DNA from 3 places in the Hymenobacter glaciei genome. Region 2 is predicted to be linked to each of the others. Evidence: riboswitches for the same ligand, from Rfam matches in the RefSeq annotation. Region 2 holds a riboswitch; each other region holds the start of a gene.
The links. A riboswitch is a leader RNA that binds a small molecule or an ion and turns the genes downstream of it on or off. The one in region 2 is predicted to bind cobalamin.
Positions count from the first base shown of each region.

Region 1 (3,267 bases), on a different contig from region 2:
CAAGCGAAGCCGAGCACGGCCACCGTGAGGCCCACCAGGTAGAGGCGGTAGGGTTCAAGCCAGGAAAAGGAACTGGCCACGCCGCCAAGGCCGCCAACCACGGCCAGCAATGGCGTGATGCAGCAGAGCGAAGCGGCCAGCGCGGCCAGCAGGCCGGCGCCAAATAAGGACTTGGATGGTTGAACAGGGGCGTTGTTCATTGGGCGGGTTGGGTGGCGGTGAGGCGGGCCAGCAGGGGCTGAAGCACGGGCAGGTGCTCAGCGTTGAGGGAATAGAACACGGTTTGGCCAACTTTGCGGGCGGTGACCACCCCGCCGTCCTTCAGCTTGCGCAGGTGCTGCGACACGGCTGAAATGTTCATTCTGAGTACGTCAGCCAAATCGCACACGCAGAGCTGCTTGTCGGCGAGCAGAAAGAGCAGCTGCAGGCGCACTTCGTTGCCGGCCAGGGCCAGCACACTGGCCAGCGAGCTTAGCGCGGGGGCTGCCTGGGCCAGGCGCTCCTGGCACTGCTGAATGTGGTCGGTGTCGGCAAAGACCCGAACGCAGGAGGTTGGATTCATGGAGAAAGAGAGTGGAAAAACTACTATCGTATTTAAGCTAATGCTAAAGTACGGACAAAAGCCTCCTATTTTGCCTAACGGCTGAGCAATCACGGCCTATGCGCCAGGCGACCTGTAATTCTTCCTCGCGGTAGTAGTCCTAAACAATTGCTGCGAACAGGGCTACCTTTTCTCTTGAAATTGCACCGAGTACTATCAACTGGCCTTTCCGGCCTGCGAGGGCAGCGACCAGCGCGGCCGCCCTACCCGCTGCCTCGACCGTAGGGGACCCCGAGCCGGCCGCTGCTGCTCACCCCGGCCGCCCGCTGAGCCGTGGCCCTCACCACCACCGAAGCCGGGCAGCTGCTAAACCCCGGCGAAACGGGCAGCAGCTGCTTCAACAGCTGCCCCTACGCGGCGTAAAGCGGAAGCACCGCCCTCAAATTTTCGCCACGCGGGGCCCCAAAACCTGTATCTTCGCCGCCGTTACGCGGGGAATGCGCTGCATACCCCGACGGCGAAAGGTTTCCGGCTTCGGCCGGAATCAAAAGGGAACCGGGTGCAACTCCCGGACAGACGCGCTACTGTAAGCTCCCGCCGGCCCTGGGCCGGCCACGGCGTTCCACGCAGCCATTGCCCCGGATTGGGGCGAGAAGGCGGACCGCCGGGAGCAAGTCAGGAGACCTGCCTTCCGCCGGCTGATGCTGCCTCCGCGCTATGGGGCTCTACTCAGAAGTAGCACCCCGGTTCCCGGACGCGGCCAGCGGCTGCGTGGCCGGAGGGTGCTTGCTGCTGGCCAGGGCTTTGGAAACGGAACAGCGGGCGTAACCCGGCCGGCATGCCCGCCGCCCGGCTGCTGTCTGCCACCCGCTTGCCCGCCGTCCATGCTTCCTTCGCCCGACCCGCAGCTTGCCCGCGCCGAAACGCGCATTTTCAAGGCCGTGTTTTCCAACACCGCCAACCACTACGACACGCTGCTTGGGGGCACCAGCAGCTTGCAGGTGCGCATGGAGCTATTCATGGAGCAGATGGACTCTGACGAACGGCTGCTGGCCGTGACCAGCCTGTTCACCTTCGTGGCCGTGGACGGGCACCGCCGGTCGGTGCCCGTGCGGCCCGCCGCCGCGCTACCACCCGTGGCGGCGGCCTGAACTGTCCGCCTCCCATTCACTTCCCTCCTTCTCGCTTTCTCTTACCACCTCATTTTATTTCCATGAAAGAAGTTCTGACCCCGCGTCTCTGGGTGTTGCTGGCCTTTGTGCTGCTGGCCGTGCTGGGCCGGGTGGCCCTGCCGCACTGGCCCCACCTGCCCAATTTCGCCCCCCTCGATTCGATGGCCCTGTTTGGGGGCGCGTACTTTGCCCGGCGGCGCTGGGCCGTGGCGGTGCCCCTGCTGGGCGTGTGGCTGAGCGATTTGGTGCTCAACTACCAGTACCTGGGCCACGTGCAGCTGTTTTATTCGGGCTTTTACTGGCAGTACGGCACCTACGCCCTGCTGGCGCTGCTGGCCCACGCCGGGCTGCTGCGGCGCGTGAGTTTCGTGCGGGTGGCCGGGGCCGGCGTGGGCGCGGCGGTGCTGTTCTTCCTGATTACCAACTTCGGCGTGTGGCTGGGCTCAGCCACTTATCCGCAAACCGGCACCGGGCTGCTGGCCTGCTACGCGGCTGGGCTGCCGTTTTTCAATCATTCGCTGCTGAGCAACCTGTTCTACTGCACCGTGCTGTTTGGCGGGCTAGAGCTCGCGCAGTGGCGCTTTCCGGTGCTGGCCCGGCCCCGCCTCGCTCATGCTTAACTACCGATGAACGAATTCACCATTCCGGCGCTGCGCCCGCCCGACGCGGCACTGGCCGCCACCATTCAGGCCAAAATCGACACCAAAACCAAGCCCCTGGGCGCGCTGGGGCAGCTCGAAGCCCTGGCCCGACAGGTCGCGCTCATTCAGCAAACCATAACGCCCGTGCTGCACCGGCCCCACGTGCTAGTGTTCGCGGCCGACCACGGGATTGCCGCGGCCGGCGTGAGCGCCTACCCCGCCGACGTAACCCACCAGATGGTGCGCAACTTCGCGGCGGGCGGGGCGGCCATCAATGTGTTCTGCCGCCTGCACGGCCTCGAACTGCGCGTGGTGGATGCCGGCGTGCGCGGCTCCTTCGCCGATCTGCCGGCCGCGCGCAACCAGAAAATCGCCGAAGGCACCCGCAACTTTTTGCACGAGCCCGCCATGACGCCGGCCGAAATGCACCGGGCCCTGAACCTGGGCGCGGCCCTGGTGAGCGAGGTGCACGGCACGGGCTGCAACGTGGTGGGCTTTGGCGAGATGGGCATAGCCAACACCAGCAGTGCTGCCGTGCTGCTGCACCGGTTGGGCGGTGTGCCCCTGGCCGACTGCGTGGGCCGCGGCACGGGCCTCGACGCGGCCGGGCTGGCCCGCAAACACGCGGTGCTGGCCGCCGCCGTGGCCGCCCACCCCGCCGTAGACGGCACCGACCCGCTGGCGGTGCTGGCCACGTTCGGAGGCTTCGAAATCGCGCAGCTGTGCGGGGCCATGCTGCGGGCCGCCGAGCTGGGCATGGTGCTGCTCATCGACGGCTTCATTGCCTCGGCGGCACTGCTGGTGGCCTGGCGGCTGGCCCCGGCCGTGCTGCCCTCTTGCGTGTTCAGCCACGAGTCAGCCGAGGGCGGGCACCCGCACCTGCTGCGGGTGCTGAGCGCGCAGCCCCTGCTGC
Region 1 covers NZ_BAABDK010000035.1:42,810-46,076, forward strand. The annotation lists gene merTP (mercuric transport protein MerTP) at 1-200, opposite strand, end outside; gene ABD837_RS23580 (ArsR/SmtB family transcription factor) at 197-562, opposite strand; cobalamin riboswitch at 1,047-1,247, shown strand; gene ABD837_RS23585 (hypothetical protein) at 1,426-1,692, shown strand; gene ABD837_RS23590 (DUF6580 family putative transport protein) at 1,755-2,333, shown strand; gene cobT (nicotinate-nucleotide--dimethylbenzimidazole phosphoribosyltransferase) at 2,340-3,267, shown strand, end outside.
Region 1: linked by a shared signal. The riboswitch ahead of ABD837_RS23585 (hypothetical protein) and the one ahead of ABD837_RS21285 (acyl-CoA thioesterase) in region 2 are both predicted to bind cobalamin.

Region 2 (3,267 bases):
CGGGCGGTTCTGTCGTTATCTACGGTGGCATCTTCCTGGTGCTGGGGCTGTTTTTCAGCCAGGGCTTTGCTGATGTGGTGCAGATTTTTCCGTTGCCGGTGCTGGGGGTGCTGCTGCTGTTTGAGGCGCTCTCATTGGCCACGCTGCTGCGCGACGTGAGCAGCAACCGCAGCGACTTGCTGGTGGCGCTGTTGGTGGGCCTGCTTTGCGCCGGGCTGCCGTATGGCTACCTGGTGGGGCTGGTGGTGGGCACGGCCATTTACTACGCCATGCAGCGCGGCTGGGTGGGGCTGGGCAAGCAAACCCATATCTAAAACTAACTCACAGTGCATACCGCTCCAGCAGTACCGTGTTGGCGGCCCGCTGGTACCAGTCGTTGTACACCAACTCCAGCACATTCACCTCGAATGAGCCGAAGGGATGGTACTGGTATTGCTCGAGTTTTTTGAGCAGTGCCGGGCCGTTGCGCAGCTTGCTTCTGAAACGCAACACTGTGGTATGGGCTGTTTGAATGCTGTACCGCTGGTCGATGGACTGCTGGAAACCGGAGGCGCGGAAAAACAGGCGCAGCTCATCACGCAGGCCATTCAACGCGTTATCCGCTGCAAATCCCTGCACCATAATACCGCCCGGCGAGGCCGTGAGGCCAGTGAAGGTGATAGTGAATGGCCTAACATTATGCAGGATATTGCGCAAGGCTTCCACGTATTCAACAGAGCTAATATCAGTCAGCTTAAAGCCGCTGTAGCACGATATTATTGATAGAATAGTAAGGTGAATGTCCGAGGCTGGATAGTAGTACTGCTCCGGCTCGGTCAGCCGGAAATCGGCCAGCATAGCTTCGATGGCGGCGGTAATGGACGCGGCCGGCCGGGTGAGCAGCGTGATGCCCATGCGCAGATTTGCTTCGTAATCAATAAGTGGGTCCAGCTCGGCATCGCCCTGGGCCAGCCGCTGGATGGCGGCCTCGCGCATGGCATTGTAATGCGCTTGCAGGTTTGGATTCATGCGAAAAGGGAATGGCTGAGGGCGCCGAAAGATACTCGACGCCCCAGTCTGTGGCCCTGCTATTCGGCCTTAAGAATGCGCACGGGCCGCTTGTGCTCATCTACCGCCACGAAGGTGAACAGGCCCGTCACGGCTTTGTGGCGGTCGTCGGAATACATCTGCTCCACAAACAAATCGACGCGCACTTTCAGGCTGGTGCGGCCTACATGCTCGATGTTGGCCACCAGTTCTACCAGCGAGCCGCCGGGAATGGGGTGCGTGAAATCGACCCGCTCGGATGACACGGTTACCATTTTCAGGCGCGAAAAGCGGGTGGCGGCAATGAAGGCCACTTCGTCCATCAGCAGCAGGGTGGTGCCACCGAAAAGGGTATCGTAATGGTTGGTGGTATTGGGAAACACGGCTTTGAAAATGCGCGTTTCGGCACGGGCAATGCGGTCGGTTAGAAGCATGGGTAATGGGAAAGGAGGTGATAAACGGCCTCGGCCTGCTTTCAAGCCCATTCTCATAAAGCCAGCCACCGGCCGCACGCCATCCCGCCCGCGCCCATGGCGCGGCGGTACGGCACCGCCGATGCCAGCCCCAAAGCGCGAGGGCAGCATCACTCGGCGGCCGGCAGGTCTCCTGACTTGTTTCGGGTAGGCCCCGCCCTTCTCAGCCCGGTAATAGCGGGCCAATGGGCTTGCAATGGGGCCACCGGCTCCGGCCCATCGGGGCCGGGAAACTCACAGTAGCGCGTCTGTTCGGGAGTTGCACCCGATTCCCTTTTAATCTTTACCCAAGCCGAAGCCCAAGGAAAAAACCGTCCGCTGATTGAAGGAAATCAAACCGAGAACCAACGGCGCGAAGGTACACCATGTATGGCAGGGCGCTGGCCGAACAGAATAAACAGAACGTCATGCAGAGCGCAGCGAAGCATCTTGCCCGCCACCACTAACTCAATCGTGCGAACATCTTGGGTTAGCAACAGCACGCGAGATGCTTCGCTGCGCTCTGCATGACGTTCTGTTTGAAATACCTAACTACTCCGCTATCGTTGGCACTTTCTCGTTGGCTTTGCGCAGCGGCAGTTCTGGCACCAGCAGCGTGAGCAGCAAGCCTCCTACAACCAGTAGAATGTCAACCATGTAAACCCGGTGGATGGCCGTGGCGAAGGCTGCCCGCACTTGCGGGTTGGCGCGGGCTGTTGCGGCGGCTGAGGGCAGGGCCGGCCCTTCGGCCACCACCGTCTGGCTCGTGGCGGGGGCTTGCGCAGAGGTGGGCAGCTCGTGGGCCAGCGTGAAGCTGAGCACCGCACCCAGTGCCGAAGCTGCCAGCGCCCCGCCAATCTGCCGGAAAAACTGGCTGGCGGAAGTAGCCTGGCCCATGAGCGCAGGCTCCGTAGCATTTTGCACCGCCAGAGTGTAGAGCGGCATGGTGGGCCCGAGGCCCAGCCCGCATACAGCCAGATACATAAGTACCTGATAATACTGCACGGTGGGTGGCATGGTGGCCAGCAAGCTCAGCCCAACCAGCAGCAGCACAAGGCCGCCCAGCATCCAGCGCTTGTAGTGGCCGAAGCGCGACACCATCTGGCCGGCCAGCATCGAGCCCGTGACCACGCCCAACGACAGCGGCATGAGGCTGGCCCCGGCCCGCGTGGCCGACTCGCCCAGCACGTTCACCATGAACAGGGGCTCGAAGATGATGACGCCCAAAAAGGCCCCGCCCATGAAAAACAGCGCCGCGTTGGCCGACCGGAACACCGGGTTTTTGAACAGGCCGAAGTTGAGAATGGGGTTTTCGTGCCGCAGGCTGCGTACCACAAACAGCACCAGCGCCACCATCGCGCCGGCCAGCAGTCCCAGCGTAAGCGCCCCCGACCACGGGTGCTGCGCCCGGTTGAGTTGCAGAACGACAACCAACGACCCCAGCCCACCCATTAGCAGCGCCGCCGAGAGGTAATCGAAGGGCTTCGGCTCGGTGCGCGGGCGCAGCGGCGGCATTTGCGTGACGATGAACCAGAGGGCCAGCAGGCCCAGCGGCAGGTTTACGTAGAACACCAGCCGCCAGCCCGCTACCCCGGGAATAAGGCCGTTGCCCTTGTCGGTTAAAAAACCACCTAGCAGTGGCCCCAGCACCGACGACGTGCCGAATACGGCCCCCGTGAAGCCCTGGTAGCGCCCCCGCTCGGCTGGGGCAAACAAGTCGGCGATGATGATGAAGGCCATGGCAAACAGCCCGGCCCCGCCAAAGCCCTGGATGGCCCGAAACACCACC
Region 2 covers NZ_BAABDK010000032.1:79,831-83,097, reverse strand. The annotation lists gene ABD837_RS21295 (putative sulfate/molybdate transporter) at 1-314, shown strand, start outside; gene ABD837_RS21290 (2'-5' RNA ligase family protein) at 322-1,008, opposite strand; gene ABD837_RS21285 (acyl-CoA thioesterase) at 1,068-1,460, opposite strand; cobalamin riboswitch at 1,606-1,830, opposite strand; gene ABD837_RS21280 (MDR family MFS transporter) at 2,031-3,267, opposite strand, start outside.

Region 3 (3,267 bases), on a different contig from region 2:
TCGTAGGCTTGGCCCAGCAGGTTGTTGGCCTGCGCCAGCAGCAACAGCTGCGTGCTGCCCGGGCCGCGCAACGTGCGCCCCAGGGTGGCCCCCAGCAGCAGCGTGCCGGGCAGGTAGTCTATTCCCGAAGCATTGATGTAGCGGTAGCTGCCGAACACCAGCGTGCTGCTGGCCAGCCAGCCACGCCAGCGGTGGTCGGTGCCGAAGCTGGCCTGGTGCCGGGGCACAAAAGCCAGTTGCACGCCCACGGGGTCGGGGTCGTCGGACGTGCCCTGGGTTTTGCGGGTGTCGGTGAGGTGGTAAGCTACCTGGGCGGAGCCGGTGTAGCGGCCCTGGCGCAGGCGCAGCGTTGTGCTCATTTCCAGTCCCTGGCTGCGCACGCGGCGCAGGTTGCGTGGGCTCCAGATACCGGTGCGGTTGCTGGGCAGCCACTGCACCCAGTCGTCTACCTCCTGCCGGAAAGCAGTGAGCTCGGTTTCAAGCGTGAGCCCCTTTCCTGTAGCCAGCCGATGGCGCAGGCCCGCTTCGTAACCAAAGCCTGATTCGGACCGCAGGTCGGGGTTGCCGCCGGGCCGCCAGTACCGCTCGTTCAGAGTGGGGGCACGGTAGCTGCGAGCCGCGCTGGCCTTGGCCGTGAGCGAATGGGTGAACGCGCGGGTTGATGAATTGCCGAACGGCCGAATGGCTGAGCCGGGCAAAGCTGGATTCGCTACTTCTAAAGCCACCGCAGAGTCGGCTAAGGCGGCGGTTGCCGAGCGCAACAGGTCCCACTCCAAGCCCAGGGTGGGCGTGAGAGGCGCCAGGCCGGCGGGCAGCGCAGCCTGGCGCAGGTTGGCCGAGAGGCGCAGGGTCGGGCGCGGGTCGTAGCGCAAAAGGGCGAAAGCCGCCGCGCGGTTTTCACGTATGGGGGTCCCGCCGTAGCCATCCACCAGCGCGGCGAAGTGCTGAACCTCAGCACCCAGGCGCAGGCTGCCGCGTGCGCCCAGGGCGGCGGTGTGCTCGGCCTGGGCCTGGGTGGTGCGCACCCGCGAGTTGCTGGGTGCGCCGCCGTCGCGGTAGTTCAGCACGTCTTCGAACCAGGCGGTGCGGCCGCTCCACTGGCCCCGGGCCCCTACGTGGCGGTAGCCCAGCGTGAGGCGGCGGCTCTGGTCGCGCTCGCGGGCCTGGCCGCCGATGATGCCGGTGCCGGACTGGATTTCGCGGTCAGTGTCGGTTAGCCAGGCGGCCGCGGTGAGCTCACTTGCTCGGCCCACCCGCCAAGCCAGGTCGGGGCTAAAGCTCCACTGATGGCGCAGGGCAGCATTTTGCAGGGAGTAGCGCACCGGGCCGCGCGCTTCCTGCACCACGTAGGAGTAGTTGTTCTGCGCCTCACGGTAGCTAGCCGCCACCCGCACTGCCAACGTCGCCGAAGCTGCCCGGGCCTCGAAGTTGCCCCCTAGCAAGCCGAAGCTGCCAGCATCGAGCTGCACGCTGTTGTGGTTACCAACTCGCCAATCAGGGGCGCCGTCGAGCAGGACCGCGCCGCCTACGGCGCCGCTCCCATACAGCGCAGCCGCCGGCCCGGGCTGAATGCTGACGCGGGTGCTGGCCCCGACGGGCAGCAGCGCAAAGTCGGTCTGCCCCAGGGTGGGCAGCATGATGTTCAGCCCGTTCCAAAGCACTGCCGTGTGCTGGGCCGACGTACCACGTAGCGCAATGGAAGCCAGCTGACCCGGGCCGTAGTATTTGAGCGCCAACGGGGTGCGGGCCTGCAGCACCTCGGCTAGGTTACTACCGCGGTACTGGGCCAGCACGGCTGAGTCGAGCTCGGTGCGGGTGCTGCCTACGGCAAACCGCTCGGTGCCAACGGCCCGCACGCGCACTTCGCCCAGGCGGTGCAGCCGCCGGCTCAGGCGGGCTGAGTCCGCTGGCATCTGCGCCCAGGCGCTGCCCGCAACCGGTAGGGCCAGCAGCAAACCGGCCAGTGCCCGGCCAAACAAGGAATGAATACGCAACCGAATCAAATTCTCAGCGATGAAAATTCGATTCAAAATCTGCCCGCAAGCTCTTTCAATTGAAAGAAACCGGCTGCCAGACCGAGGCCGAAAAACAGTGGGATAATCTGGCTGCCCGAAAGCAACCGCTGTCTTCTTTCTCCATCCGTCCTCCGCGAATGCTGAACCTATGAATGCCCGGGCAGGTCTCCTGGCTTGCTTCGCCGAGCGGGCCGCCTTCCCAGTTGCCGGGCCGAAAAATCAGCTGGTAACCAGTGGCTTGTGTGGCCCGCTCCGATATGAAGCGTACAGTTGCGGGGACAGCTCCGGCGTTGAACCGGATTCCCTTTTCAGCCGCGCCCCGCGATTGGGGTCTGGCACCTTGGCGGCCCAAAGGTAAGGCGCGTAGCGTGGACTCTGCGAGTCCGCGCATAAACGAACATCTATTTGAAAGACGCGGACTCGCAGAGTCCACGCTACACCGCTACCGCCGCAGGGTGATGCCCACGAAGTACTCGTGGTCGCTGATGCGGTTCAGGGCCAGGTGAGTGCCGAGGTCGAGCTGCACGTTGGAGCTGACCTTGATGATGGGAGCCAGATTCACCGACGACTGCCAACGGCGCTGCTCGGTGTTCCATTGGGCCACGCCTTCGGCGAGCAGGCCGAAGTGTTTGGCAAAATCGTACTCCAGGGCTATAGAAGGCACCGCATTCAGGTAGTGCTGCGCAGACTCGCGGTCGTAATCGACTTCGGCTTCCACCTGGGCTTCGAAGTTGAGGTCGTCGCTGAGCTCCACGTCGATGGGCAGCACCACCCCGTATTCGACTGCCCCGTCGCCGACTTGGCCGCCAGTGGGCAGGCGCGCAAAGCCAATTACCGCCATGGCAAATTTGCCCTGCTGGTCGTCGCCCACGAAGTTGTGCTTGAGGCGCACCGTTACGTCGCCGAAGCCGGCATGGCGTTCCCGGTCCTGGGTGGGGTCGGAGGGCTGCTGCTTGTTGACGCTGTAGAGGGGCAGCTCGAGCTGCACGTCGGTGCGGCGGCTCAGGCCCAGCTTTAGCGTCGAGTACCCGGCGTGCCACTCGCGGCGCTGGCCATTGCTGCCCGAGCCGCTGTTGATGAGGCGCAGCGCATCCATTTCCAGCTGAAAGTGGCCGGCATCGACGGTGAACGGGCTTTCGGTGATGCCGGGCCGGTCGGGCTGCAGCTCGCGCAGGCGGGTGCGCGGCACGGGCTTGCGCCAGCTAAAATGGGCCGAGTCGTAGGGAGATGTTTTGGCGGGCGCCTGGGCGCT
Region 3 covers NZ_BAABDK010000017.1:191,084-194,350, forward strand. The annotation lists gene ABD837_RS11625 (TonB-dependent receptor plug domain-containing protein) at 1-1,994, opposite strand, end outside; cobalamin riboswitch at 2,158-2,373, opposite strand; gene ABD837_RS11630 (transporter) at 2,458-3,267, opposite strand, start outside.
Region 3: linked by a shared signal. The riboswitch ahead of ABD837_RS11625 (TonB-dependent receptor plug domain-containing protein) and the one ahead of ABD837_RS21285 (acyl-CoA thioesterase) in region 2 are both predicted to bind cobalamin.